DNA from 2 places in the Bradyrhizobium sp. F1.4.3 genome. Region 2 is predicted to be linked to the other one. Evidence: riboswitches for the same ligand, from Rfam matches in the RefSeq annotation. Region 2 holds a riboswitch; the other holds the start of a gene.
The links. A riboswitch is a leader RNA that binds a small molecule or an ion and turns the genes downstream of it on or off. The one in region 2 is predicted to bind S-adenosylmethionine.
Positions count from the first base shown of each region.

Region 1 (14,455 bases), on a different contig from region 2:
TTGACTTGCCTATGGCCGGACGTAGCTCCATCCCTTCTCCTGCAACTCCATCATGCGCACGACTCCCGAGGGGACCATGGAGGCCTCCGGCAGCAACTCAAGCGGCTTGCCTTCCTTCTTCTCCATCCCCTCCCTGGTGACGCCGCACGCGGCGAAGCGAACCTTGTTCGGGAAGGCGAGGTCCTTCATGGCGTGAATGCGCTCGGCGACCGGCGTCGTGTCCTTGCGCAGCATGTGTAGTCCCGGACCGAAGGCCACGATCTCGACGTCGGCCTCTTCACCCTTCTTGCGGTAGTATTCGAGCACGTTGGTGGCGTTGTTGAGCGCGAGATTCATCACGGCGGGGTCGTTCTGGTTGACCTGGATCACGAGCCGATGCTGCGCCGGCTTGACCGGGCGCACTGCAGCCTGCTGCTTCGGGATCATCGCGCGTGCCGAACTCGCAGAAGTCGGTTGCTGCTGCGTCGAGGTCATGGCGTGGGCCGGGCCCAGTGCGAATATGGCAAGCAAGGCTGCGGCGATCTGGATTCGTGGATCAGGCATGGACCATCTCCCGTCTGCGTTGTGCGCTCACCATGCGGGGCAACTCGCTCGATCTCGATCCGGGCCTTTTGGTGACCCGTTGATGTTGCGCTGGATGTTGCGCCTCACGCCGTGCCCCGGACCGAGAAACATGAACTCACCGCAAGCCCCTCGACAGGCTGCAGTTCGTGCTAGGCCCAATGGATTAGGCACAAGGATGGTCAGCTCAACGTGCCGTTGCGCCGCGATTGACCGTCAAACGGAAATTCAGGCCCTGAGGACACCAGGGCGATCGCACCGCGATAAGGGGCTTGGAGCGGGCGAAGGGAATCGAACCCTCGTATGCAGCTTGGGAAGCTGCCGTTCTACCATTGAACTACGCCCGCGGATGCGCTGCTCGCGCCTGTCCTGATTAGCCGAGACAGCGCCTCGCGCCAAGCGCTTTGGCGCGCCCGGCCTGACGCTTGTTAACGTCCTGGCAAGATTCCAGGTGCGCCGGATTGTGGCAGTGTTATGATCGCTGCTGGGTTGAGGAACGTACAGTGTGTGGGGCGTGCGCATGGTGGGGCGTGCTTACGCGATATTCGATACGGCCATAGGCCGCTGCGGCATTGTCTGGAGCAATTCCGGCGTGGTGGCCGTGCAATTGCCGGAGGCACGGGAGATCGACACCCGCCGCCGGATCTTCCAGGTCCATCCCGAGGCGCGCGAGCAACCGCTTCCACTCAGTGCCGAGCTTGCGATCGAAGGCATCGCGGCGTTGCTGCAAGGCAGCGATCCCGACTTTTCCGACGTCAGCCTCGATGCCGGCGATGTGCCCGCCTTCAACCGGCGGGTCTATGAGTACACCTGCACCATTCCCCGCGGAGAGACGCGCACCTATCACGAGATCGCCAAGGCATTGGGAGCCTCCGGCGCCGCGCATTCGGTGGCGCACGCAATCTCGAAAAACCCTTACATGCTCATCGTGCCCTGCCACCGGGTGCTGGAGGCCGGCAGTTATGCCGATCGGATCTCGCCTTATGGCGGGGTGATCTCGAAGCGACGGCTGCTGGCGCTCGAGGGCGCTCATCCGATCGCCAGCAAGACGCTGTTCGAGGTACTGCTGCCCGTTGCCCCGCCGCGAGCCCCTTCCTAAATAGGCGGGATGGACGCGACCAGGCTGCTGACGTCACGATCGATGACAGTCTCCGAGTTTCGCTGCGATGCGGGACCGGGCGACAAGCCGTTTGCCGAGTGCCGCACCGGCCATTCGATCGCCTACGTCCGCGCCGGCAGTTTCGGCTGCCATTGCCGCGCCGGCTTCTTCGAGCTGGTGGCGGGCTCGTTGCTGGTCGGCGCTCCCGGCGACGAATACACCTGCACCCATGAGCATGTCTGCGGCGACGTCTGCCTGTCGTTCTTCTTCAGCGAGGATCTGGTCGAGGCGCTGGGCGGACGCCGCGAGGTCTGGCGGGTCGGTGCGACGCCGCCGCTCCCTGAGCTGATGGTGCTGGGCGAGCTCGCCCAGACGGCAGCAGATGGCAACAGCGACCTCGGCCTCGACGAGGTCGGCCAGATCCTGGCCAGCCGCTTTGTCGAGGTCGTGTCGGGCAAGCCGCGCAAGCAGGCCACGCCCACCGCGCGTGACCGTCGCCGCGCGGTCGAGGCAGCGCTCTGGATCGACGAGAATTCGCATGCCGAGATCGACCTCGAGCAGGCCGCGCGGCAGGCGGGCCTGAGCCCCTTCCATTTCCTGCGGCTGTTCTCGAACGTGCTTGGCGTCACCCCGCATCAATATCTGGTGCGCTCGCGGCTGCGGCACGCGGCGCGGCTGCTCACTGATGACGACATCGCGATCACCGACATCGCCTATGACGTCGGCTTCGGCGACCTCTCCAACTTCGTCCGCACTTTTCATCGCGCCGCCGGCGTGTCGCCGACGAAGTTCCGGCAGGCCTCAAAGGGGATGCGCAAGATTCTCCAAGAGGGACTTGTCCTCAACTGACTAGGTTCGTCTCCGGCGCGCGCCACTCGCGGCGCGCATCTGCAAATGGAGACGATCATGTACGACCACATCGGACTGCGCGTTGCCGACCTCGACGCCGCCACGCGCTTCTACACCGCGGTGCTGGCACCGCTCGGCTACGTCCTGTGCTCGAGCGGCGACGGCTATGCCGGCTTCGGGCCGAAGGACGCGCCGGCGCTGTGGCTGCATCTGAACAAGGGGCGCAAGGCGGACGGTGCGCACATTGCGTTTCGCGCCGGGGATCATGACGCGGTCAGGGCGTTTCACAGCGAAGGCCTGAAGAGCGGCGGCCGCGACAACGGCGGCGCCGGCCCGCGCAAGGATTACAGCCCGACCTACTATGCAGCGTTCTTGATCGATCCGGACGGCAACAATGTCGAGGCGGTTTGTACGTGAGCTCGGGGCTAAACGCGACAATCCGTAGGGTGGGCAAAGCGACTTGTCCGCCGTAGCTCGAAGAGCGAAGGCGGAAGCGTGCCCACCAACTGAGCGCAACAGCGTCGACGAATGGTGGGCACGGCGCAAGAGCGCCTTTGCCCACCCTCACTCAATCAAGGACACCTCCCGTGGCCTCCATCCACAATGACATCTCCCTCCCCGTCCCCGCCCGCGACGTCTGGGATGCGGTGCGTGACTTCGGCGCGCTGCCTCAGCGGCTGGTGCCGGGCTTCGTCACCGCATGTCAGCTCGAGGACGACGCGCGCGTCGTCACCTTCGCCAACGGTTCGGTGGCGCGCGAGGTGCTGGTCGATTGCGACGACGCGCGGCAGCGGCTGGTCTACGCGATCAACAACGAACGGCTGAAGCACTACAGCGCCTCGGTGCAGGTGATCGCCGAGGGCGAGGCACGGTGCCGCATGGTCTGGATCATCGACATGCTGCCGAACGAGCTTGCGCCTTACGTCCAGGGTCAGACCGGCGAGGCCGTGGCCGCCATCCACAGGGCATTTCCGTCTGCCGCAGCCTGATCGGCCTCTGTGATTTTTCTCACAGAGCTCTCCCTTCCTCAGCCGTAACCATGCCCGCGTGCGTCCGGTCGGCTTCGCTCTCCCGGCGGCGCCACGCACGCGAGGAGCATGCCATGAGAGGTGCGGACAAGGTGATCTGCCAGGCGGTCGCCGTGCTGCTGCTGTTTTCGGTCGCGAGCTCGCCCGCGAAGGCGCAGTTCGCAGGCTTCGGCGGCGGCGGAGGTGCCGGCGGCGAGGACATGATGACCCAGATGGCGCCGATGCTGGAGATGATGAAGGCGAAGATGGGCAAGCGCCGCTTCGCCATGCTGATGCAGACCATGGGCCCGATGATGAGCCGCATGATGGAGAATGGCGGCGGCGGCATTGGCGGCCTGGCCGGCGGCGGCTTTGGTGCGCCCAATTACGGCGGCTACGCGCCGATGGGCGGAGGCGGCACCATGCCGACCGGGATCGGCGGCATGGGAGGCGGCGACATCATGGGCATGCTGGGTGGTTCCGGCGGCGGCGACATGATGGCGATGATCCCGCAACTGATGCGGCTCGCCAATGTCGGCGGCGGTGGCGGCCATCGCCGCCACAAGCATCGCTAAGGCGCGCCGGCTTACCGTCGCCGCGTTTTAGCTTTTTTAGTTGATGCGTCGCCGATATCAGATCCGATCGTTGATCAGGACCCCGGAAATCGATGGGTCGTTTGGCTTCGTCTGGTCGCCTGGTCGCGTCGCGCTGTAGGTCGAATCCGCGAGCGAGCTCTTCAGCGACTGAAGGAACTGTTCAAGCAGGTCCGTCGCCGAATTGCCGCTTGACGAGCTGCCCGTGGCGCTGGCCGAAGAATTTTCGCCGGCATTCGTCGTGTCGCCTGATCCCGTCGCGCTGGAGGAGGTCGAATCCGTGAGCAGGCTTTTGAGCGAATCGAGAAATTGTTGAAGCAGGTCCACCACCGAATTGCCGCTTGATGAACTATCCGTGCCGTTGACGGGAGCAGGCCCGTCGGGCGGCGGCGGTCCACCTGCTCCACCCGATGCATCGGGTCCATGGGAGAACGCCGCCTTGAAGATACCTTGCAATTCGGTGGCCTGCTGGTCGGTCAGCTTGCCAGCCGAAACTTCCTGCTGGATCAGACCATCGATCTTTGACTTGAACGCGTCAGGCGATGATCGGCTGCCGCTGGATTGATCGCTCGCCCCGCTCGGTTGCAAGGCGGTGTCGATGTCGCTGAGTGCGGACGACAGCGCCGACTGATCGGACGAATTAACCGCGCCGGAACTGACTTCCGCCTGCAGTTCATCCTGTAGTCGCTGCAATGGTGATGCGTGGTGGTGGGAGGAGAGCGCCGAAATCGAGGTCATGGTGGCTGTCCGTGCTTTGGTGAACTCGAGGTGACGTTGCCCCCAGGAGCTGGCGCGGAGCCTTCGGCAAGGAGCAGCTCAGGTTGCTCAATATTGCCAATTGAGCGGCAAGAAACATTCAGAAACAAAAATCTGACGGGTGCGCCTAGTCCGCCGCGGCTGACAGAGCCGGCCTGATTGCGGACTTGCTCTCGCACGGACCCCAGCGCGTCAGCACCACGCTGGAGCAGGACAGCAGGCCGAGCAGGACCATCGAGCTCGCAGCGAGCCAGAAGAAATTTTGTGCGGTGGCCTCATACATCGACAGCCACCAGCCGCATGTCGCGATGTAGGCGAGCCGCGCGGTCTGCGCCAACACCGGACCGATCACCTTCGCCGCACCTTGCGAGGAGAAATACATCGTCGAGGCGAGGCCAATGAAGGCGTAGAACGGCGCCACCGTCGACAGATATTGATGGCTGGTCGCGCGCACGGTGGCGCTGTCGGTGAAAATGTTGACCCAGAGATCGGGGAAGATCGCAACCAGGCACGCCGGCGCCCCGACGGCGACGAAGGCGCTCGCACCCGCGATCCAGGCGATGCGCCGCGCCCGCGCGATGCGGCCGGCGCCGACCGCCATGCCGATCATCGGCACCGAAGCGATGCCGAACGAGAACGCGATCGAGGTCAGCAAAAATTCGAGCCGCGCGCCGATGCCATAGCCGGCGAGGATCGCGGTGCCGAATTTCGCCAGCATGTGGGTGAAGATCGAGATCGTCAGCACCGATTGCAGCGGCGAGAAGCAGGCGATGGCGCCGACCTTCAGGATGTCGAAGAACATCGCCCATTGAATGCGCAAGCCGCGCAGTTTCGGCACGATTCGGGCGCGGCCGGAGAACAGGTACCAGCCCATCACGCAGATGTTCATGGAGTAAGCAATCCGCGCGCCCGCGGCGACACCACGCATGCCGAGCTGCGGCACGGGCCCGAGTCCAAGGCCCAGCGTGCCGCCGAGCACGATCTGCCAGACCGCGGAGTTGAGGATCAGCAGCGACGGCAACTTCATGTTGCCGGTGCCGCGCAGCACGCCGGCCATGGTGTTGAGCAGCCACGGCAGCACCGCGCCACCGAAAAACACCTGCGTGTAGGCGATCGCATGCGTCAGCACGTCGCCGCGTCCGCCGAGCATTTCCAGGACCTGCGGTCCGAAGATCAGCATGCCCAGCATGAAGACGACGCCAAAGGTGATACCGATCAAGAGCGCATGCGCCGCGAGCGTGCCGGCGCGTTCGCGGTCGCCGGCGCCAAGCGCGCGTGCGATGGCGGACGCCACCGCGCCGCCCATGGCGCCGCCGGACATCGTCATGGTCAGAATCACGGTCGGAAACACCAGCGCCATCGCGGCCAGCGCTTCGACACCGAGACGGCCGATATAGGAGGTCTCCGCGATCACCACGCAGGTGCCGGCGGAGAGCGCAACCACATTCGGCCAGGCGAGCCCGAGCAGCGTGCGCAGGATCGGTCCGTCGGTCAGCGCGCTCCTCACCGGCCGCGGAGGCGGCGGCAGCGGACGCTCCTGTTCATCGACCGGGATTTCGGCGATGTCGGACATTTCTTCTCCCGGGCACGGATCGCCAAAACGGCGCGGCAATAAATGCGTGTGCCAATCGAATTATTCGCGCGAAGGGCGCGTCATGCGCTTGTTAGCACGGCAGCCCCCGATTCCTCCTGCGTCAGGCGCAGGCGTCCCCTGCGGCAGCGCATTTCAATAGGTGGAATTACCCGATGGTCCAAACCAGCGGCGGCCTGCCGCCCTCGGAGGGGTGCAGATGCACGCCGATGTGCCGGCCGCAGCCCGCAGCCAGTCCTTCGAAAAGCCCCTCCAGCACCTTGGCGCAGGCGCGGTGATAGTCGGCGACGTCGTCCATCAGCTTCCAGCTCTGCTGGCGAATTTCGAACGTACCTTCGGATCGCGTCGTCTCGGCCGCATCGTCCTGCGCGGCAAACAGCGCGTTGAGGAAAGATGCGAACTCGCGCGCACCGCCGCGCGTCGCTGTCAGAGCGGCCGCGACTTCATCGAAATATTGCATGCCGATCAACTTGCCGGTGAGATGCAGGAGATAGCCGGCATCCTCAGGCCCAAACAGTTGCACCATCACGGGTGCGGCGGTGCGCACATATTCCATGGCGTAGTTGCGATAGGCTTTTTCTAACCGCGGCTTCGGCCAGCTTGAGATCGGCAAAGCCGGCGCGGTCTTCGCATCGAACAGCGGCGCTTCGAGATGGCGCGCGAACACCAGGCGCTGGTCGAGCTCGAGCGGGTGCTCGTACTGATGGTAATAGCCTTCGAGCCCATCCTGGCCGTCGACGCTCTGCTTGGTGCAGACGAAACCGAGCCTGAGATCGCCGAGCGCGACGCCGTTGTTGGCGTGCCAGCCCCGCAGCATCGCGCGCGAGACTTCGCCCGGCACGCCGCAGATCGCAGTACCCTTCCAGATCCAGCGCGGCGGCGGATAGCGGATCCAGGCTTTGGCGTCGTTCTCATACATGTATTCGACATGTACGCCGCCGATCCAGTTGGAGAGGTAGTGATATTGCGCGGCGGCCACCGCCGGCGGCAGATGGCTAAGGCCGAGCTTCTCGAGCCCGGGCAGGAAGCGCTCCTGCTGCTGCCGCCGAAACACGCGAAAGACGAACTCCGCCGCGTCAGTCGTGCCGCGCCGCGTGACGACAGTGAGGATGAGGCCGGTGAAATAAGCGTGATAGAGATCGGCGACCGTGCGCCAGCGTTTCCATTGGGCTTCCTGCGTGGAGTTTGCTGCGGCGGTCATGTTCGCTCCCGGCTTGTTGTTATCGTTGATGCCGCAACACACTACCCCGTCGTCCCGGGCAAGCGAAAGCGCAGACCCGGGACCCATAACCACAGGATTGAGTTTGACGAAGACTGGTAACCAGGATTTCGCGCCAAAACTACTCCCTGGGGTTATGGGTCCCGGCCTTCGCCGGGACGACACCTGAGGGCGGAGTTAGCAGCTACACGCGAAAATGCTTCGACAGCTTCAACCCCTGCGCCTGGTAGTTGGAGCCGATGCGCTGACCATACATCGCGTCGGGGCGCGCCAGCATCTTCTCGTAGACGAGGCGGCCGACGATCTGGCCGTGCTCGAGGATGAAGGGCACTTCGCGCGAGCGCACTTCCAGCACGGCGCGCGAGCCCTGCCCGCCGGCGCCGGCATAGCCGAAGCCGGGATCGAAGAAGCCGGCATAGTGCACGCGGAATTCGCCGACCAGCGGATCGAATGGCACCATCTCCGCGGCGTAATCGGGCGGCACCTGCACCGCCTCTTTCGACGCGAGGATGTAGAACTCGCCGGGATCGAGGATCAGGCTGCCGTCGGGACGTGCCGAGATCGGCTCCCAGAAGTCTTGCACCGAATAGCCCGAGCGACGATCGACGTCGATGACGCCGGTGTGGCGCTTGGCGCGGTAACCGACGAAGCCGGACCCCTTCTCGCCGGAAAGATCGACGGAGACGGCGACGCCGCCGGAGAGATCGGCATCGTCGATATCGACGAGACGCTCGGACGCATGCAACGCGTCGAGCTCGTCGGCATTGAGGATGGCGTCACCGGTGCGGAAGCGCACCTGCGACAACCGCGAGCCCTCGCTGACCAGCACCGGAAATGTCTTCGGGCTGATCTCGGCATAGAGCGGGCCATGATAGCCGGCGCCGATCATGTCGAAGCGGCGGGTGCCGTCGGCGATCACGCGGGTGAAGACGTCGAGCCGGCCGGTCGAGCTCTTCGGATTTGCGGCCGCGACGATCTCCGGCGGCAGCGCAAGACTTTCCAGCAGCGGCACGATGTAGACGCAGTTGGTCTCGAGCACCGCGCCGTCGGCGAGGCTGAATTCGTGCAGCTTCAACTCGTCAATACGCTCGGCGACGGTGGCGCCGGGGCCGGGCAGGAAGCTTGCACGGACGCGATAAGCGATGTCGCCGAGGCGAAGGTCGAGGCTCGCCGGCTGGATCTGGCTTTCGACGAAGTCATAGGCGGGCAGGATAAGCCCCGCTGCCGCCATCGCCGCGATCATGCGGTCGGGCAGGATACCATTGGCGTCGGCGGCGACCGTGAACGTCAAACTTGGGTCCTCGTCAGGGGGCAAATGTATCCGGACATGCGGAAAATACAGTTTTTTACGGCTATCCGATGGACGCCTTGACGAAAAGGGCATTGCGGAATATGAGCATGACTTATCCCGTGGTGATTTGAGCCGGCCGGCTTGCAGCCACGTTAAATAAGTCGCTAAACAGGCCGGGGACCTCTGTGATCCCGGCCCGTGGAGATATCCAGGCCGGTTTTTTTGTGACCGTTTTCGACGAGACGGTCATGCGGAGGTACCTATGTCGAAGTCGCCTGCCAACTACCGTCCCGAAACCCGTCTGGTCCATTCCGGCACCCTGCGCTCGCAATATGGCGAGACGTCGGAGGCGCTGTTCCTGACCCAGGGCTATGTCTACAACAGCGCCGAGGAGTGCGAGGCGCGGTTCAAGGGCGAAGATCCCGGCTTCATCTATTCGCGCTATTCCAACCCGACGATCGCGATGTTCGAGCGCCGCATGATCGAGCTGGAGGGTGCCGAAGCCGCTCGCTCCGCGGCGACCGGCATGGCGGCAGTGACGACCGCGATCCTGGCGCCGCTCAAGGCCGGCGATCATTTGGTGGCCTCGCGGGCGCTGTTCGGCTCGTGTCTTTACGTCATCCAGGATCTTCTGCCGCGCTATGGCGTCGAGACCACGCTGGTCGACGGCTTCGATCTCGACCAGTGGCAGCGCGCGCTCAAGCCGAACACCAAGACGTTCTTCCTGGAGAGCCCGACCAATCCGACGCTCGACGTGCTCGACATTCCAGCGATCGCCGAGATCGCGCACGGCGGCGGCGCGCGGCTCGTCGTCGACAACGTGTTCGCCACGCCGATCTGGCAGAGCCCGCTCGCGCTCGGCGCCGACGTCGTGGTTTACTCCGCGACCAAGCACATCGACGGCCAGGGCCGCTGTCTCGGCGGCATCATCCTGTCCTCGGAAGCCTTCATCGCCGAGCACATCCACAATTTCATGCGCCAGACCGGCCCGTCGATCTCGCCGTTCAACGCTTGGGTTTTGCTCAAGGGCCTGGAGACGTTGGCCGTGCGCGTGCGCGCGCAGACGGAGACCGCGGCGCGGATCGCGGACGTGCTGGCGAGCCATCCCAAGATTTCGCGGCTGGTCTATCCCGGCCGCGCCGATCATCCGCAGGCGGCTCTGGTCAAGAAGCAGATGCGCGGCGGCTCGACGCTGGTCGGCTTCGAGGTCAAGGGCGGCAAGCAGGGCGCGTTCCGCGTGCTCAACGAACTCAAGCTCGCCAAGATTTCCAACAATCTCGGCGACGCCAAGAGCCTGGTGACGCATCCGGCCACCACAACGCATCAGCGCCTGAAGCCGGAAGATCGCGCAGCGCTCGGCATCAGCGAGGGTTTTATTCGCTTCTCGGCGGGGCTGGAGCACGCGGATGATCTGATCGAGGATCTCACCGCGGCGCTGGAGAAGGCGTAGCCACGATGTCGTCCCGGCGATGGGGAGAGGCCACTTACATCGGCCGATACGTCCGCACATCCGCCGGCACATTCACCCCTAACTTGATCTGGCCGACGGAGCGGATGATGTCGTCGCCGAGGAGCTGGGCGAAGCAGGCGTAGCCCCAATCGTTCATGTGCAGACCGTCGGCGATGACGAAGCTCTCGACCGGGAGCGCCTGCTTCTCATGCCAGTCGCGCATCACCTCGAAGCGCGGGAAGATGCCGACGTGACGGAGCTCGGCGACCTTGCCGAGCAGCTTCACCATCTTGCCGGCGCTTTCGGCGCGTTGCGTCACCTGCGGCGAATATTGCGGATCGACCAGCACGACGTCCGCACCGCCGCCAGCTTGGATGCGTGAGATGCCGTCCTCGACCATTTTGGCCGTATCGCCGGGATCGAGGTTGCGGAGCACGGCATTGGTGCCGACCTGCCAGATCACGAGATCCGGATGCACGTCGATCACCTGCTTCTGGAGGCGCTTCATCATCTCGGGCGCGTCCTCGCCGCCGACCCCGGCATTGATGACGGAGATGTCGGCGGTCGGATATTGCCGGCGCAGCTGTGCGGCGAGACGGTTGGGATAGTTGAAGTCCGGCGAGCTCGCGCCATAACCCGCGGTCGACGACGAGCCGAACGCGACGATCACGACGGGCTGGCCGGCGACGAGCTTGTTCGCGACATGCGGCAGCGATCCCATCGCCTTCGCGCTGCCCTTCGGCGGCAGGCAGGGTACGCGGCTAAAGATGTCGCCGGCGGATTTCGCGACCTGCTTCACCTTGTCGACGGCACGCGCGGTGATGCCGCGCTGCTCGGCGGGCGGGTGGGTCGCCGCGACCGTGGTCTGGGAGGGCGATGCGGGAGCGGGATTAGCAGCCTGCTGCGGAGCGGGCGTTGCCTGCGCGGCTTGCGCAAGCACCTGAGACGCGGGCGTCAACACCAGCAGCGCCGCCGCTGCGGACGCGGCCAGCCATGCCGTCAGGCAAAAAGGGCGGAGAGAACTCATTAACGCTAGACCTCAATTTTGCTGCTGGGCCGGCCCCAGATGGGCAGCGTCGATCACGAACTGTGCCAACGCCCGGCCAAGGCAATCATGGACCTGTTTCGCCAGTTCAGGGCCGCGGGACGGGCTGAACAGGTCGAACTGACCCTGATCATTCCATTGCCGCATGATCGCGAAGCGATCGAACAGCGGGATGTCATGCTCTTGCGCCACCACCCGCATATTGTCGAGATAAGGCGGCGCCGAGATCATGGTTTCGGTACGCGGGCTGTACTGCAAATTCATCAAGACGACGTCAGCCCCTGCATTTTGCAACGCAGCAACCCCATCGGTCACCGCGCCGCGAAAGTCGTCGGGATCGATGGATCGGATAGCATCCACGGTCCCGGTCTGCCAGATGACCAAAGTAGGTGCTTTTGCTTCCATCAGCTTAACGAAGGTGGTGGCGGCCTCCTCCGCCGTTTTCTTGCTCTGTATTTCTACGGAGACGTGCACAACCTCCGACGGGGGCAGCTTTTCCTTCAAAATTGCCTGCATCCGCGCCGGATAGGAGCTGTCCTCCGAGGCCGGAATGGTCGTTGACCGGCTGCCGATGACCAGAATTTCAAGCGGTTTGCCGGCTTTGACGGTGTCGGCGACCTTGTGGAGCTGGCTTTCGGTGGTGAGCAGATAGGACGGCAATTCGCAGGCTGGGGGGGCCGCAGGCACAGCATCGCCCGCGCGCGCCGGGGGCGCGGCGAGGTTACCGCACAGCAGGATCAGGCTCAGGAAAACCTTCGCCTTCATCAGCCCCCTCCCGCCATATCGGCGCTGCCGACGGCGTTTTTGGTTTTCGAACCGCTCTTGTCAGCTACGCGCTTGTACCACGAAATCACCCAAGCCACGGCCCACATGATCAGGATTCCGGAGAGACTAATCAGCGCATGCATGCCCGGGCCGCCCGAGACCTCGGCCAGGATGAAGTGGCCGGCGAAGGCCAGGAAGACGCCGAGGCAGAAGATCTCGAGGGAATGCTGGCCGCACAGGATCAGCGGCCGCAGCCAGGGCGATTTCAGGCCCGGCCAGTCCCGCGGCAGGAAACGCACGGTGAGCGCGGCCAGCGCCAGGAAATGGGTGAAGCGCAGCACGTCGAGATCGGTCTTGTCGATCGGATACATCCATTGCTCGATCCGCTTCGGCATGAAGTGGCCGAGCTGCGGCACGTACCAGGTTAGCGTCACGCAGAACGCCGCGGCCAGATAGGCGATCGAGATCCACATCGTCACCGGTGAAGCCAAAATGCGCGACATGCGTCGCGCACCTCCGAGCGCACACCATGCACCGAACACGAAAAGCAATTGCCAGGCCAGAGGATTGAACGCCCAGAAGCCGTTCGGATAGGCCGAGAGATAGAGGTCGTATTCCCAGGTGACGGCGTAGAGCAGGACCGAGAAGCCGAGCGTGACGTCGGGCTTCCACTTCATCGACCACAGGATCAAAGGCAGCGCCAGCATCAGAACGATGTAGAGTGGCAGCACGTCCATGTTGACGGGACGAAAGCGCAGCAGCAGCGCCTGCACGATGGTGACGTCGGGCTGCTTGAGGAAATCCATGATGCCCATCTCTTCGGTGTAGAGCGGGTTCTCGAAACTGGTCGCGACGTAGGAGATTTCGGCAAGGAAGATCGTGAACAGGAAGACGTGGGCGACATAGATCTGCCAGACCCGGCGCAGGATGCGCGCGGCGCCAATGACGAAGCCGGACTCCAGCATCGCGCGGCCATAGACGAAGGCGGCGGTGTAGCCGGAGATGAAGATGAAGATCTCGGTGGCGTCGCTGAAGCCGTAATTGCGGATCGTGAACCAGGTCAGAAGATTCGGCGGCAAATGGTCGATGAAGATCAGCCACAGCGCCAGGCCGCGGAACAGATCGAGCCGCAGCTCGCGTTCACCGATGACAGGCAGCGTGATGGCCGGCGCGGCCGCACGCGGCTTTGCCTCCACGGGCTTGGCACCCGCGGTTCCCGCAATCGTCGATCCCGTCACTTGATCGGCAATGGTCATCGGGGCCCAAAAACCCTTCGGCAAATCGCGACGTTCAAAGGAGTGTACCGGTCCGGTCCCCGCCTCGCAAAGCGGCCGGATCACATCGAGGTGTATTTCCTTGGGGGTGTACTTCCTTGTCAATTCTGGCGGCACGATGTCGCGAAAGCCGCCTGCGGCGTTTGGTTCCCGGCCAGATTTCGTTATGATGGCAACCATGTACCGCGCCGTGACCCGCCAGATTGAAGTGACCGTCGAGCCGAACTTTGTTCCGGAGCAGTCGTCGGCCGACCGCTCGCGCTATTTCTGGTCCTACACCATCGTCATCACCAATTCCGGCGACGAGACCGTCCAGCTCAAGACGCGGCACTGGATCGTCACCGACGCCACCGGCCGGCAGCAGGAGACCAAGGGCGAGGGCGTGGTCGGCGAGCAGCCCACGCTGGCCCCCGGTGAGCGCTTCGAATACACCTCCGGCGTCCCGCTCTCGACCGCCTCGGGCTTCATGACCGGCCGCTACCAGATGATCAGCGAAAGCGGCGAACGTTTCGAGATCGACGTGCCGACGTTCTCACTGGACAGCCCGGACAACAGGCGGGTGTTGAATTAGGGCTGCCGTGCAGCCTCGTCATAACACCCACAACTGTACCGCACTCCCTCTCGTGTCCCGGACGCGCTGCAACGCCCCATAACGCGTCGAAGACGCGCGTAAACGCGCTTATGGCGTTGGACCCAGAAGGCAACGCGGTACCGCGCGGGTATATGGGCCCCGGCTCTGCAGCGCACCGCTGAAGCAGCGCTGCGCTGCGTCCGGGGCACGAGAGCGGAATCCATCTTTGCGTTCGTTTTCGATCGCAGACATGGCTTCGTAGCCTCGCGGCGCATTTCGCCCGAGCTTTGCCTCGTCTCTCCACCCTCACAATCAAGAGGGCGCAGGGAAGGCCGGGTGCCGGCTGGCACCCGCGGTCTGCTGCGCGAAATGGTGCGCAAAAAG
Region 1 covers NZ_JBEPRN010000008.1:101,667-116,121, reverse strand. Annotated here, with positions in the region: gene ABIB73_RS21650 (DsrE family protein) at 10-543, opposite strand; tRNA gene ABIB73_RS21645 (tRNA-Gly) at 835-908, opposite strand; gene ABIB73_RS21640 (methylated-DNA--[protein]-cysteine S-methyltransferase) at 1,082-1,660, shown strand; gene ABIB73_RS21635 (helix-turn-helix transcriptional regulator) at 1,670-2,509, shown strand; gene ABIB73_RS21630 (VOC family protein) at 2,567-2,926, shown strand; gene ABIB73_RS21625 (SRPBCC family protein) at 3,097-3,498, shown strand; gene ABIB73_RS21620 (hypothetical protein) at 3,612-4,091, shown strand; gene ABIB73_RS21615 (hypothetical protein) at 4,149-4,847, opposite strand; gene ABIB73_RS21610 (MATE family efflux transporter) at 4,993-6,438, opposite strand; gene ABIB73_RS21605 (hypothetical protein) at 6,605-7,657, opposite strand; gene ABIB73_RS21600 (2'-deoxycytidine 5'-triphosphate deaminase) at 7,860-8,966, opposite strand; SAM riboswitch at 9,076-9,155, shown strand; gene ABIB73_RS21595 (O-succinylhomoserine sulfhydrylase) at 9,229-10,416, shown strand; gene ABIB73_RS21590 (SGNH/GDSL hydrolase family protein) at 10,451-11,443, opposite strand; gene ABIB73_RS21585 (SGNH/GDSL hydrolase family protein) at 11,456-12,226, opposite strand; gene ABIB73_RS21580 (OpgC domain-containing protein) at 12,226-13,482, opposite strand; gene apaG (Co2+/Mg2+ efflux facilitator ApaG/CorD) at 13,667-14,071, shown strand.
Region 1: it holds a riboswitch for S-adenosylmethionine, as region 2 does, so the genes downstream of both, ABIB73_RS21595 (O-succinylhomoserine sulfhydrylase) here and metX (homoserine O-acetyltransferase MetX) in region 2, are expected to answer to the same signal.

Region 2 (14,455 bases):
GATCTCGAGACCGCCGCCGGGCGCTCGGCGATCGAGGACTATTTCACGGCGAATTTTCAGCCCGAACTGAAAGGGCCTCCGAAGCTGCTGTCCGGCCGCGACCACAGCTTCTCCGACGTCGCCCGCAAGGTCGTGTCCATCATCAATCTCAACAGCGTTCGCGCCATCGAGACCATGCTCGGCGGGACCGCCGTCAATCCCCTGCGCTTCCGCGGCAATCTTTACGTGAAGGGCTGGCCGGCCTGGTCCGAGCTCGACCTCGTCGGCCAGACGCTGGCGATCGGCGCAGCCCGGCTGAAGGTGGTCAAGCGCATCGTCCGCTGCCCGGCCGTCAACGTCGATCCCGGAACCGCCAAGCGCGATCTCGAAATCCCGCCGACGCTCTCGCGCAACCTCGGCCACATGGACTGCGGCATCTATGCCGAGGTGATCGCCGACGGCGAGATCGGCGTCGGCGATACGATCGCGGTGGAAGCGCCGAAGCTGGTGTGAGCTTCGTGGCTCCTCTCGTCGTCCCGGACAAGCGAGCGAAGCGGAGCGCTGATCCGGGGCCCATAACCTCAGGGAGTGGTTTGGCGAAGACTCGTGGTTACCAACTCGCGCAACAATGCAAGCCTGTGGTTATGGGTCCCGGATCTGCGCTGACGCTTGTCCGGGACGACAATCTCGTTTGATGAGAGGGCCCCTTCGCCGGGCCAACCCACTTCAGTTCGGCATCACATACGCATAAATCCGGCCGCGCGAGATCGGCGCCTCGCGGACGCGGTTGCCGTTGTTGCCGGAGATCATGATCGGATTGCCCTGCGCGTCGACGCCGGTGATGATGCCGACATGGCCGCCGCCGCGCCGTCCCATCACGGCGATGGCACCGACCTGCGGACCGGAGACGCGCGTTCCGTAATGCGCGAACGAGTTCGCCATGTCGGAGCCGGTGCCCTGATGGCCGGTGTGCTGAAGCACCATGTTCATGAAGCGCGCGCACCACAGGCTGCCGCGGCCGGTCGGATTGCCGCCGAGATAACGGCGCGCCTCGGACACGAGGCCCGATCCGCCACCGAAGCTGCTGCTCATGCCCGCACTGCCTGCGTTGGCATTCGGATCGTAGCTCGCCTGGGTGTTGGCAAACCCGCTCGCCTGCAATTGCGCCGCGCTGCGCTCGAAGCGCGAGCTGCGCGCGTGGTGCCGGTAATGATGGTATCTGTGGGCTGGGTAGACGGCGCGATGCACGTAAGCGTGACGCTCTGCGCTATGATGACGATGAGACCGTGCTGAGGCCGGAGACGAGAACGCGGCGACCGCCGCGAAGAAGAGCGCCAGCGCGATGACACAGCGCGACAGGCGAGACGCAAACAACTCGAACATTCTTCATCCTTCGTTGACACCCCCAATTCCCGTCGGCCCGCGCGGTGGCCGACATCCGTCAGGCCGTTAAGCCGCCCCATGTGGCGAGAAAAAGACGCCGGCTCGCGGAATAGCTGCGATGATCTTGTGTCGGTGCTCGTCTGATGCTGCCGCATTGCGGACAACAGCATTAACTGCAATCCTCCAAAGGCGGCTTGAAGAGAGGGAAACAGTTAATGCCCCACGCCACGACCAGGGACGACATCCGCATCTATTTCGAAGAAGCGGGTCAGGGAACGCCCATTATTTTTCTGCACGAGTTCGCGGCCGACTACACCAATTGGGAGCCGCAGATGCGCTATTTTTCGCGCGGCCACCGCTGCATCACCTATTCCGCGCGCGGCTACACGCCGTCGGATGTGCCGGTTGGTGAGGTCTACAGCTTCACGCATTTCTACAGCGATGCGCTCGCTGTGCTCGATCATCTCAGGATCGATCGCGCGCATCTCGTCGGTCTCTCGATGGGCGCTTACTCTTCGCTCCAGATCGGACTGAACGCGCCGCAGCGCGCGTTATCGATGACACTCGCCGGCGTCGGCTCCGGCTCGGAGATCGAGAACCTCGACAACTGGCGCAAGCAGTGCCGCGCCAATGCCGAGCAGTTCGAGACGCTCGGCTCCACTGAAGTGGCAAAAGTCACGCGCGAGGCGCCGAGCCGAATTCCCTTCCTGGTCAAGGACCCGCGCGGCCACGCCGATTTCTATGCCGCATTGGCGCGGCACGATGCCGGGGGATCGGCCAATACGATGCGCGGCTTCCAGGGCGGCCGGCCCTCGATCTACACGATGACGGATGCGATCAGGAAGGTGGCAACGCCTGCACTGATCGTCTGCGGCGACGAGGACGACCCCTGCGTCGGGGCGAGCCTGTTCCTGAAGAAGCATCTGCCGGCCGCGGGCCTCGCGATGTTTCCAAAGTCGGGCCACGTGCTCAATCTCGAGGAGCCCGCGTTGTTCAACGAGAGCGTGGAGCGATTCATCACGCTTGTGGAAGCGGGGCGATGGCCGGTGCGCGATCCGCGGTCGGCGGCGACGCATTAGCACGAAGGCGTCACCTCGCACTCCGTCATTGCGAGCGTAGCGAAGCAATCCAGAATCCCATCGCGGAAAGACTCTGGATTGCTTCGCTACGCTCGCAATGACGAGAAACTATTTCCCGCCGCCGCGCGTCAGCAGAAACACGCCCTGCTCGCCGAACAGATTCCACACCCACCACGGCATCCGCAGCCGCAGTGGACGGCCGTAGAGGTCGAGCGCCTCGGCGCGCTCCATCTTGACGTGGATAGCGTCGCAGAGCTCGACGAAATCCTTGATGGTGCAGAAATGGATGTTGGCGGTGTCGTACCAGCTTGCCGGCAGATTCTCCGTGCGCGGCATGTGACCGCCGACCAGGAGCTGGAGCCGCATCTTCCAGAAGCCGAAATTCGGGAACGACACGATGGCGCGGCGGCCGATGCGCAAGAGGTTCTCCAGCACGACCTTGGGCTGTCGTGTCGCCTGAAGCGTCTGCGACAGGATCACATAGTCGAAGGCGTCGTCGGGATAGTTGACGAGATCGGTGTCGGCGTCGCCCTGCACCACCGCGAGGCCCTTGGCGACGCAGCGGTTGACGCCCTCGCGCGACAGCTCAATGCCGCGACCGTCGATGCCCCGGGTCTCCAGCAGTTGAAGCAGATCGCCTTCGCCGCAGCCGACATCCAGGACCTTCGAGCCGGGCTTGACCATCTCGGCGAGCAGCAAATGATCGGCGCGAAAATGGCCGGACCGGTCAGCCGCGAGGCCGCCCAGCGGCAGCACTTCCTGTACAGACATCGCTAGCCGTCCTTGCTGGTGAGCCCGCGCGCCTTGCCCGCCGATTGCAGGAAGGCGCGGGAGATATCGAAGAATTCGGGAACATCGAGCAAGAAGGCGTCGTGGCCGCGATCGGTCTCAATCTCGGCAAACGACACCCGCGCGCTCGACGCGTTCAGCGCATGCACCAGCGCGCGCGATTCCGAGGTCGGGAACAGCCAGTCGCTGGTGAAAGAGACTACGCAGAAGCGGGTCTGGATTCCGGCGAACGCTTTTGCCAGCACGCCGCCATGGTCGGCGGCGATATCGAAATAGTCCATCGCGCGCGTGAGGTAGAGATAGGTGTTGGCATCGAACCGTTCGACGAAGGACGAGCCCTGGTAGCGCAGATAGCTCTCGACCTGGAAATCAGCGTCGAACGAGAAGGTCGGCAGTTCGCGATCCTGCATGCGCCGGCCGAATTTCCGGTGCAGCGCCGCATCCGAGAGATAGGTGATGTGCCCGGCCATCCGCGCCACCGCGAGGCCGCGATGCGGATGCGTCGCCTGATCGACATAGCGCCCACCATGCCAATCCGGATCGGCCATGACCGCCTGCCGGCCGAGCTCGTGGAACGCGATGTTCTGCGCCGAATGGCGCGTGCTGCACGCGGTCGGAAGTGCGGCGAACACGCGCTTGGGATAGGCCGCGGTCCATTGCAACACCTGCATGCCGCCCATCGAGCCCCCGACAACGCAGAGCAGCGTCTCGATGCCGAGGCGATCGAGCAGCATGGCCTGCGCCCGCACCATGTCGGGTATCGTAATGATCGGGAAATCCAGCCCCCACACCTTGCCGGTTGCCGGATTGGTCGAGGCCGGGCCGGTCGAGCCCATGCACCCACCGATCACGTTCGAGCAGATGATGAAGTACTTGTCGGTATCGAGCGGGCGGCCGGGGCCGACCATGATTTCCCACCAGCCCGGCTTGCCGGTCAGCGGATGCACATTGGCGACGTGCTGGTCGAGCGTCAGCGCATGGCAGATCAGGATCGCGTTGGAGCGGTCCGAATTGAGCTCACCGTAGGTCTGGTAGGCGATCTGGAACGGGGTGAGATCGACCCCGCAATCGAGCCGAAGCGGCTGGTCAGCGCCGAAATGCGCGACGAGCGAACTCGGATGATCCACCTCGTGCGACCGTTCGTCGGCACTGATCGCGGGACTTGGAATCGACTTGACGCCAACCATCTCTGACCATCGTCCTCGTTTGCGATCGGACTTCAGATCGCCACTGACATCAGGCCATGAAAAACCCGGCCTGAACGATAGGTTCGGCCGGGATCGAAAACGTCCCCGGCCTGTTTAGCGAGTTTTTTAACGTGGCTGCAAGCCGGCCGGCTCAAATGACCACGGAACAGGCAAAATGTAGTGGCTTGGAGTGTTTTCGTCAAGTCACGGTCCGGATTAACCAAAATCCGCTCTGCATCGTCAGCCCAACAGGCCCTATTTCCCTTTGCATTTCTCTTTGCTTTCACCGTCCATCCTGCCTAATCAGGACGTCGATCGCAGCGGATCCGACCTTACCAATCTCCTTGGCCGATCCGCATTGGAACGCCTCTCAACAGCCTATGTCAGATATGTCCCAACGCCCGCCCGCGCCACCATCGTTGCAGGAATTGCGCAAGGAGATCGACGCGATCGACGAGGGCATGCATCGCCTGCTGATGCAGCGCGGCGACATCATCGACCGCCTGATCCAGGTGAAGCAGACCCAGGAGGTCGGCTCCGCGTTCCGCCCGGCACGCGAGGCCGCCATGATGCGTGACCTCGTGCAGCGTCATCGCGGCATCCTGCCGCTTGACACGGTCGAGAGCATCTGGCGCGTCATCATCTCGACCTTCACTTACGTCCAGGCGCCATTCGCGGTGCACGCGGACGTCTCGGTGAGCGAGCCCGCGATGCGCGATTCCGCGCGATTCCATTTCGGCTTCACCGTGCCCTACGTCGCGCATTTCAGCGCACAGGCCGCAGTCGAGGCGGTGGCGAAATCCAAAGGCGATCTGGCGCTGGTCTCGGCGACCTCGAGCCGCACGCCGTGGTGGCTGTCGCTGGAGGAGCCCGGCGCGCCCAAGATCATCGCGCGGTTGCCCTTCGTCGAGCGTGCCGACCATCCGGCCGCGCTGCCCGTGTTCGCGGTCTCGCGCGTCGCCGACAGCGCCCTGGTGACGGAGGTCGAGACCTTCAGCGTGCGCGTGTCGGGGTGGAACGCCGAGGTCGCGCGGGCGCTATCGCCGCTCGCCGAGATCGTGGCGGTCCCCGATACCGCCTTTGACGGCGCGGCGCTGCTGATCTCGGTCACCGCGGCAAGCAGCCTCGACAAGATCAAGGCTGCCCTGATCGAAGCGGGGGCCTCGGTGCGCTCCACGGCCCTCGTCGGCAGCCACGCAACGCGCTATACGGTGCCCCCGACCGGGTCGAAATCGTAAATCGCGAGCCTCGCCCAGCCTATCCGGAGTTGAAGATGTCCCGCCCCGTGCCGAATCCCGGCATTCTCGATATTGCGCCCTACACGCCGGGCAAGAGCCCGGTGGCGGAGCCGGGCCGCAAGGTGTTCAAGCTGTCGGCCAACGAGACGCCGTTCGGACCCTCGCCGAAGGCGATCGAGGCGTTCAAGCACGTGGCTGATCACCTGGAGGATTATCCGGAAGGCACCTCGCGGGTGCTCCGCGAAGCCATCGGCCGCAACTTTGGCCTCGACCCCAACCGTATCATCTGCGGCGCCGGCTCGGACGAGATCCTCAATTTGCTCGCCCACACCTATCTCAGCCACGGCGACGAGGCGATCTCGACCACCCACGGCTTCCTAGTCTACCCGATCGCGACCATGGCGGTCGGCGCCAAGAACGTCGTCGCGGCAGAGACGAACCTCACCTGCGATGTCGACGCCATCCTCAAGGCGGTAACGCCGCGTACAAAACTGGTCTGGCTCGCCAACCCCAACAACCCGACCGGGACCTATGTCCCGTTCGACGAGGTCAAGCGCCTGCGCGCCGGCCTGCCGTCGCACGTGCTGCTGGTACTTGACGCCGCTTATTCCGACTACGTTTCTCGCAACGACTATGAAATGGGAATCGAGCTCGTCGCCACCACCGAGAACACCGTGGTGACGCACACCTTCTCCAAGATCCATGGCCTCGCGGCGCTGCGCGTCGGCTGGATGTTCGGGCCCGAGCACATCATCGACGCGGTCAACCGCATCCGCGGTCCGTTCAACGTGTCGACGCCGGCGATGTACGCCGCGGTCGCAGCGATCGAGGACACCGCGCATCAGGCGATGTCGAAGCAGTTCACCGAGACCTGGCGCAACCGGCTCACCGAGGAGATCACCAGGCTCGGGCTGAAGGTGACGCCGGGCGTCGCCAATTTCGTGCTGATCCACTTCCCGACCGACAAGGGCAAGACCTCCGACGACGCCGACGCCTACCTCACCAAGCGGGGCCTGGTGCTGCGCGGGCTGAAGAATTACGGCCTGCCGCATGCGTTGCGCATGACCATCGGCACCGAGGAGGCCAACCGCCTCGTGGCCGAGGCCTTGCGCGACTTCATGGCCGGCAAATGAACGCGGCTGCGCACTTCCAGCGCGTCGCGCTGATCGGCTTCGGCCTGATCGGCGGCTCGATCGCGCGCGCTGCAAAACTCCAGGGCTTAGCCTCCGAGATCGTCACCACCGCGCGCTCGGAAAAGACACGTGCGCGGGTGCTCGAGCTCGGCATCGTCGACCACGTCGTGGCGACCAATGCGGAAGCCGTGAAGGATGCCGATCTCGTCATCCTCTGCATTCCCGTCGGCGCCTGCGGGCCGGTGGCACAGGAGATCGCCGGCTATCTGAAGCCCGGCGCGATCATCTCCGACGTCGGCTCGGTCAAGGGCGCGATCGTCAGGGACATGGCGCCGCATCTGCCGCAGGGCATCCATTTTATTCCGGCGCACCCTGTCGCGGGCACCGAGCATTCGGGGCCGGATTCCGGCTTCGCCGAGCTCTTCATCAACCGCTGGTGCATCCTCACCCCGCCGGAAGGCACCGACGCTGCCGCGGTCGCACATCTACGCGCCTTCTGGGCCGCGATGGGCGCCAAGGTCGAGGTGATGACGCCGGATCATCATGATCTCGTGCTCGCGATCACCAGCCATTTGCCGCATCTGATCGCCTACACCATCGTCGGCACCGCCGACGAATTGCAGCAGGTGACGGAGTCGGAGGTCATCAAGTTCTCCGCCGGCGGTTTCCGCGACTTCACCCGCATCGCGGCGTCCGATCCGACGATGTGGCGCGACGTCTTCCTCGCCAACAAGGAGGCCGTGCTGGAGATGCTCGGCACCTTCACCGAGGATCTGGCAAAACTCACCCGCGCGATTCGCCGCGGCGACGGCGAGGCGCTGTTCGACCACTTCACCCGTACCCGCGCCATCCGCCGCGGCATCGTCGAGATCGGCCAGGATTCCGCTGCGCCCGATTTCGGCCGGCCGCATGCGGAGCTGAAGAAGCAGTAGCGCTCGAATAGCCCGGATGGAGCGCAAGCGTAATCCGGGACTCCGCCTGCCGCATCGAAGAACCCCGGATTACGCTTCGCTCCATCCGGGCTTCTACGAGTCCGCGTGGCTTAGTGCCTAGAACGGGTAGTAGCGGATCTGCGTCATGACGATGTTGTCGTCGGTCTTCGGCGCGCCACCGACGCCAGCGAAGGCGAGACGCTGTGTGTAGGAATACTGCACGCCTGCTTTGAGCGTGCCGTAATTGCCCTGGTAGATGGTGTCGTAGATGCCGGCGGTGATCTGTCGAACTTCCTTTGTGTTGCCGTTGCAGCTCGCAGCCGGCGTGTTCTCGGTGAAGCAGCCGGTGTTGTTGTAGAGCGGATTGCCATAGCCGAAGGGCACCGATCCGACGTTGGCGAAATTGGCCTTGGCTTTCTCCAGGCCCGCATAGCTGTAGATATCGAGGCTCGGCGTTGCGTGCCAGATCAGGCCGACCGCGGCGGCCGTGATCGTCAGCGGCAGCACCGTGCCATCCTGCGCCACCGCCGCGTCGGGGAACGGCGTCGCCGTGAAGCGTCCGAGCACGCCGTGCGCACCGTAGAGCTGAAGATCGAGGGTCTTCGGAATCAGCTCGGCAAAGACGTGGCCACCGAAGCTGCCGGTGTCGTAGCTGTGGTTGGTGGAGTTGAAGCGATCGAACAGCTGGCGATAGAGCGCCCAGGCCTCGACGTGCAGCTTGTAGGGCCCAAGCCTTGGATCCCACGCCGCCTTGACGGTGACGTCAGGCACCTGGTTCAAGCTGACATTGTTGAGGTTGTTGAAGAAGCTGCCGCCCGGCCCGGTCAGATTGACCTGAAGGTTCGGGTTGAGCACGCCCTGCGGGCCGACCGCCGGCGTGCCGACCGTCGGCACGTTGCCGCCGAAGAAGGCGGTCTGCGGATTTTCGACGGACGCGGCGATCTTGAACTCGGGCCCGATATCCTGCCAGACGCGGAAACCGGGCTGCCGTGCCGCGAGGAATCCCGGGACCAATTCGAAGTCGATTACACCCGGCGCATCGATACCGCGGGGATCGATGCCCGCCTTGCTCGGTGTGTTGAGGGACCACGATTGTCCAGCGAGGAAGTGAAGGCCGAGATCGCTTCGGTCGACCTCCACGCTGAGCTGGCGCATGCGCGGGTTGAAGGAGTTGGTCGTCACGGAGTTCGCCGTCTGCGCCGCACCTTCGAAGTCGATTTCGCCATAGCCCGCCAGATGCGTATCGGCATCGACGTTGCCCTCGGCGAGCACCGAGAACCTGCTCTGGCGCGCTGAGAAGCGCGTTTCCGGGAAGTAGTAGTTCCTGCTCTGCGGATAGGGGATGAAATTGTAGATCGATCCGGTGTCCGAGGCGAGATTGCGCGACCGGTAGATGCCGGTGAGATCGACCCAGCCGCCAAATGTCAGCGTAATACCCTTGTAGCAGACCTTGCCGGCCGCACATGGATCGACGGGAAGAGCCTTGTAGGTCGCCGGCAGTGGAACGGCTTTCGACTGCGCCGCTTCGACCTGACGCGTCTTACGTGCCTCCGAATCCACCCGCTGCTGAAGCTCCTTCAGCCTGGCCTTCAGCGACTCGATTTCGGTTGAGACATTGTCGTCGGCATGCGCCTGCCCTGAACAGGCAGCGAGAATGCCCAGCATCAGTCCGTAATTGATGATCCGCACGTGAACCTCCCTCCACTTGGGAAGCAGGTCCGATTGGTCGCGCCTGCTCCGGCGCATGCATGCTTCCCTGGTGTGGAGTGATGTGAATGAGGCTGCGGTTATTCTCGGCGACGCTGGCTTTCTGCATCACGTTTTCCTGACGGTCATATTCGGAATTTTCTCGCTGCCTGGCCGATCCGCACGCGCGCGATTGTCGCGCACAGATTCGACAGCGCGCATTGGGCCCGGCCGGGGCATGACCGGGCCCAACTCCGCATGCGCAACGTTTCGGGTCGACGACGGCTCTATTTGCCCTTGGTCGTGCGGATCACCGTGGGGCGCGGTGATTTCGCGGAGGGCACGTACGCCATCGTATCGCGCGTTGCGGGGCTCGCGAGGTTGCGGTCGCCGTTCGGATACTGGGCTTCAAAGGCAGCCGGCTCCTGCGACTGCCACTGCGCGAGCGCGGGCGTCGCGAGTGCGGTCGAGACGGCGATGGCGGCAACGAACAGCTTGGACTTCGTCATGGAATTCTCTCCTGCCTGAGTGGACCGCCTCATCGTGCGGCCGACAAGGAGAGAGACTGGGTTTTGCGGCTCCGCATTCCCGATGCGAAGCCATCTCACCATCACGTTGGCGCGAAGGCGCCGTGACCGCCGATCAGTAGAGCGGCGGAATCTGGCCAACCTTGACTGGGCCGAGCAGCACGGCGCCGTCGACGAACTTCAGCGGGAAGCTGCGGGCCTTCTTGCCCTCGAGCGTGCTCTCGGTGCCGATCGAGTTGATGCCGGCGGCGACGCCGGCATTGGCGTTCTGCTTGATGACCTTGCCGAGGCCGGGAACGGCGCGGTCGAGCGCGCCGAACAGACTGTTGAGGTCCTGCGACTTCACGCCGGGCGCGACGCGATCGAGCGTTGCCTGCGGCACGCCCTCTTCCAGCATCTTCTCGATGCCGAGCGCCGGGATCACGCGCTCGAGGCCGGTCACCGTCATCTGCAATTCGCCGTCGAGTCGGCCATTGGCCGAGAGGCCCAGCGTGCCGGCCGCGACCGCGATCATCTCGCCCTGCTGGATCCGCGACTGCACGATCTCGATATGGCCACCGGCGGCCTGGATCTCGCGGAAGCGCTGCGGCCATGGCTTGGGCGTCAGATCGGACAGCCCGGTGATCTTCGCGCGCGTATCGGCCTCGAACGGCTCGGCGAGCAGCGGGTGCACGCCCTGGATGCTGCCCTGCGTGATCTGGAGCACGGTCTCGATGATGGGATGATCGGACGTCGATCCATCCGCGAGGCGGCCGTGCAATTCGACCTGCTTGGCGCGCGCAAGCGGCACCTGCACGCTGCCGTCGAGCCGGTTGATCGTGGGATCGTCGAACACGATGGAGGCGCGCTCCGGCACTGCCGGCAGGCCGACCACGCTGCTGCGGCCCTTGCTCCAGTTCACCGCGAAGGTGTTTTGCGTAACGCCGTCGGTCAACGTTGCCGGCGCCGAGAATTCGGCGATGACGAGCTTGGGATCATAGACCTGGGCCACGACCAGGATGTTGTCGAGCTTGGCCGTGAACGGCGTCTTGCTCGCATTCTGCGACACCAGGGCGACGCTGGCGCCGGAGCACTGGACCTCGAAGCGGAACGGGAAGCCCGCGATCGAACGCTTGGCGCAGTCATAGATGCGGCCGGACTTGGCCTCCTGCGCGCGCCAGGCGTCCGCCGCCACTTCGGCCTGCGAGGCGGCATAGAACCAGAAGCCGCTCCAGGCGACTGCGAGGAACAGGAGGAGGACGGGTGCGATGAAGAGCCCCCAACGGGAGCGCCGGCCTGCGGCAACGGTCATATCGGACATGCGGCGACCCTTTGACCCCAGATTTTGTCAAATGTAAGCGAGGTCGCCCCGCGACGAAAGGCGGAGAATTCGCTTCGCTTGGGGGCGCGGTTCTGCTAGCCGTGCCCGAAATGTCGGAAATCACCCTCCCCTCCGTCACATCAGCCAAGGGCGACCTCTGGGTGTTCGGCTACGGCTCGCTGATGTGGCGGCCGGGCTTCGAATTTAGGGAACGCGTCCCGGCGCGGCTGGTCGGCGAGCATCGCGCGCTCTGCGTCTATTCCTTCGTGCATCGCGGCACGCCGGAGCAGCCGGGCCTGGTGCTCGGGCTCGATCGCGGCGGCGCCTGCCGCGGCATTGCCTTCCGCGTCGCCGAGACAAACCGCGCCGACGTGGTGGCCTATTTGCGGGCGCGCGAACAGGTGACTTCGGTCTATCGCGAGGTGATGCGCTCGGTGTGGCTCGAGAATGATGCGCGGCAGCGTGTCTCCGCGCTCGCCTATGTCGTCGACCGCGGTCATGTGCAATATGCCGGCCGGCTGTCGCTCACCGAACAGCACCGCCACGTGCTCCAGGGCCACGGCCAGTCCGGTGCCAACCGTGACTACGTGACGGCGACCGTGAAGGCGATCGAGGCCGAAGGCTTTCGCGACACGCAATTGCATCAGCTCGCGACGATGCTGCACGGCGAAGCGCATGCACTGCGCGCTCCGGCTCCGACTGAAGACCGGGAGAATCGCTAGCCGCCGGAGGCGGCGTAACTCGGTGCGGAGCCGATCAATCGCTCCTGCTCCTTCCGCCCCGCCTCGACGATGCGGCCGGTCGCGCCCTCGATCTCGTCGCGGACGCGCGTGATGTACTCGTCCTTCGGAAGGCCCGGCGGCAGCGGATCCAGAAATTCCACCACCAGCGTTCCCGGATAGCGCATGAAGGTGCGGCGCGGCCAAAACAGGCCGGAGTTCAGCGCGATCGGCAGACACGTCACGCCGCAAGCCGAATAGATCTGGGCAAAGCCGGTCTTGTAGTCCGGCGCCGCGCCGGGCGGTCGGCGGGTGCCTTCCGGGAAGATCACGAGCTGGCAACCGCTGCGCACCGCGGCGCGCGCTCGCCGTGTCATGTCCAGCAGCGCCTTCACGCCGGCGCCGCGGTCGATCGAGATCATGCCGGTTTTTGCCAGGAACTGGCCGAAGACGGGAATGTGCATGAGCTGGCGCTTGAGGATGAAGATCGGACGATCGAAAAACGGCATCAGCGCGAACGTTTCCCAGAACGATTGGTGTTTCGCGACCACCACCAGAGGACCCGACGGGATTTTCTCGACGCCGCGGAACTCCACCTTGATGTTGCAGACCACGCGCATCAGGAACAGGCTCGCTTTCGCCCACCATCCCGCGACCGTCAGCAGCGCCCGGACCGGCATCAGGAAGGTCGGCAACGCCACGATCGCGAGGCACACCAGCACGGCGTAGAACAGCACGTTGAAGACGAGCGAACGCAGGAAAATCAGGAACATCAGCAATCCGATCAATTGGCCTGTGCGGTGGCGGGCCGCTTCGATTGCATGCCCGCAGGCTGCTCCGACACTTCGGGCGAAAGGTCAATCCCGAAATCCTCCAACCGGACCCTGAGCTCGGCGGCGATGTACTTGACATATTCCGACAGCAACAACCGCAGCGTCGAGGCCGAGGTCCACCACGGCTCCTCGCGCCATTTGTCGCCGACCACCGCGAACGGGACCAGAATAGTCTCCGGCATCGCATGCGAGAATTCCACCAGCGCGCGCGGCATGTGATAGTTCGAGGTGACCACGATCAGCGATTTGAAGCCGCGCCCCTCGGCCCAGCGCCGCGCTTCCGCCGCGTTGCCGCGGGTCGAGAGCGCGGTGCGATCGAGGTCGACGCAGCACCTCATGAAGGACTGGTTCTCCGGCAGCGTCCGGGAAATGTCGTTCGCCGTAGAGGTCGGGTGCACGCCCGAGATCAGGAGCCTTTTGCCGTAGCCGGCAGCCAGCAGCTCCATCGCATCCGACACCCGCGAGGAGCCGCCGGTGAGGACCACGATGCCGTCGGCCTTGCGGGCCGGCGCGATCTCGGCGCCGCGCAATTGCGACAGGAACGCGACGAAGCCCGCTGCTGCGCCGACGAAAACGAACGCGACCGTCGACACGACGGCCGCGCGCAGCCAGCCGCGCGGCAGGTTCGGCGATTGATCGTCGGTCGGCGAGGTCATGCGATGTCGGTGATCCCTTCCCCGGATGATTTTAAGACGTTTTGAGGCGAAGTGGAGTCCGGTTTATTCACCCTCTTCCCTTCTTGTGGGAGAAGGGAAAGAAGTGCCGCTCGGTGCGAACTCAACGCAACCTCGCTGCGGCAACTCAATCGACGTCATTCAGTGTCGCGAACAGCGTCTGGCGCGAGGCCACCGCGGTGATCGCGCCGATCAGGACCGCCTGCACCGCGAGCACGATATAGCCCGACGGCCGCAGCGAGAAGGTGCCGAGCAGCGCCGCAAACTGGTCGCCGACGGGGGTGCCCGAAAACCAGCCGGCAATCGACTCGGAGAAGCCGAACACCAGCATGGCGACACCGCCGCCGATCACGCCGCCTTCGAGGCCGAGCCTGAGGAAATGCCGCAGGAAGCGGTTGGCAATGTAGCGGTCGCCGGCGCCGACGAAATGCAGGACTTCGACGATCGGGCGATTCGCCGCCATCGCGCCGCGGGTCGCGAACGAGACCGAGATGATGGTCGCAACGATGACGAGCGCGAGGATGCCGATGCCGGCGAGCACGGTGGCGTTGGTCATCGAGCGCATCCGCTCGATCCAGGCCCGGTGATCGTCGACGCTCGCGCTTGGCGCAACCTGCGTTACACGGGCGCGCAAGGCGCCGAGATCGAGCGCCGTGCCCGGCTGCACGCGGGCGATGATCATGCGCGGCACCGGCAGGTCGTCCATCGACAGCCCGGTGCCGAGCCAGGGCTCGAGCAGCTTGCCGCTCTCCTCCTTGCTGAACGGCTTGACCTCGACGATGCCAGCTTGCGCGCGCATCGCTTCGGTTACGGCAACGGTGTCGCGCTCGATGTCGCGTCCGGATTGCGGACGGACCTGGATGGTGATCTCGCTCGCGACATCCGACTGCCATTCGGCGGCGGAGGCACTGACCAGCAGCACCGTGCCCGTGGTCATCGAGGCGAGGAAGGTCATGATGGCGACGACGGCGACCAGCGCGCGGCCGTGGATCGAGG
Region 2 covers NZ_JBEPRN010000013.1:44,413-58,867, reverse strand. Annotated here, with positions in the region: gene ABIB73_RS27225 (MOSC domain-containing protein) at 1-492, shown strand, start outside; gene ABIB73_RS27220 (TIGR02594 family protein) at 706-1,362, opposite strand; gene ABIB73_RS27215 (alpha/beta fold hydrolase) at 1,578-2,441, shown strand; gene metW (methionine biosynthesis protein MetW) at 2,550-3,212, opposite strand; gene metX (homoserine O-acetyltransferase MetX) at 3,215-4,417, opposite strand; SAM riboswitch at 4,511-4,590, opposite strand; gene ABIB73_RS27200 (chorismate mutase) at 4,807-5,655, shown strand; gene ABIB73_RS27195 (pyridoxal phosphate-dependent aminotransferase) at 5,691-6,788, shown strand; gene ABIB73_RS27190 (prephenate/arogenate dehydrogenase family protein) at 6,785-7,720, shown strand; gene ABIB73_RS27185 (hypothetical protein) at 7,838-9,409, opposite strand; gene ABIB73_RS27180 (hypothetical protein) at 9,694-9,915, opposite strand; gene ABIB73_RS27175 (DUF2125 domain-containing protein) at 10,049-11,233, opposite strand; gene ABIB73_RS27170 (gamma-glutamylcyclotransferase) at 11,344-11,955, shown strand; gene ABIB73_RS27165 (lysophospholipid acyltransferase family protein) at 11,952-12,725, opposite strand; gene ABIB73_RS27160 (YdcF family protein) at 12,737-13,441, opposite strand; gene ABIB73_RS27155 (cell division protein FtsX) at 13,587-14,455, opposite strand, start outside.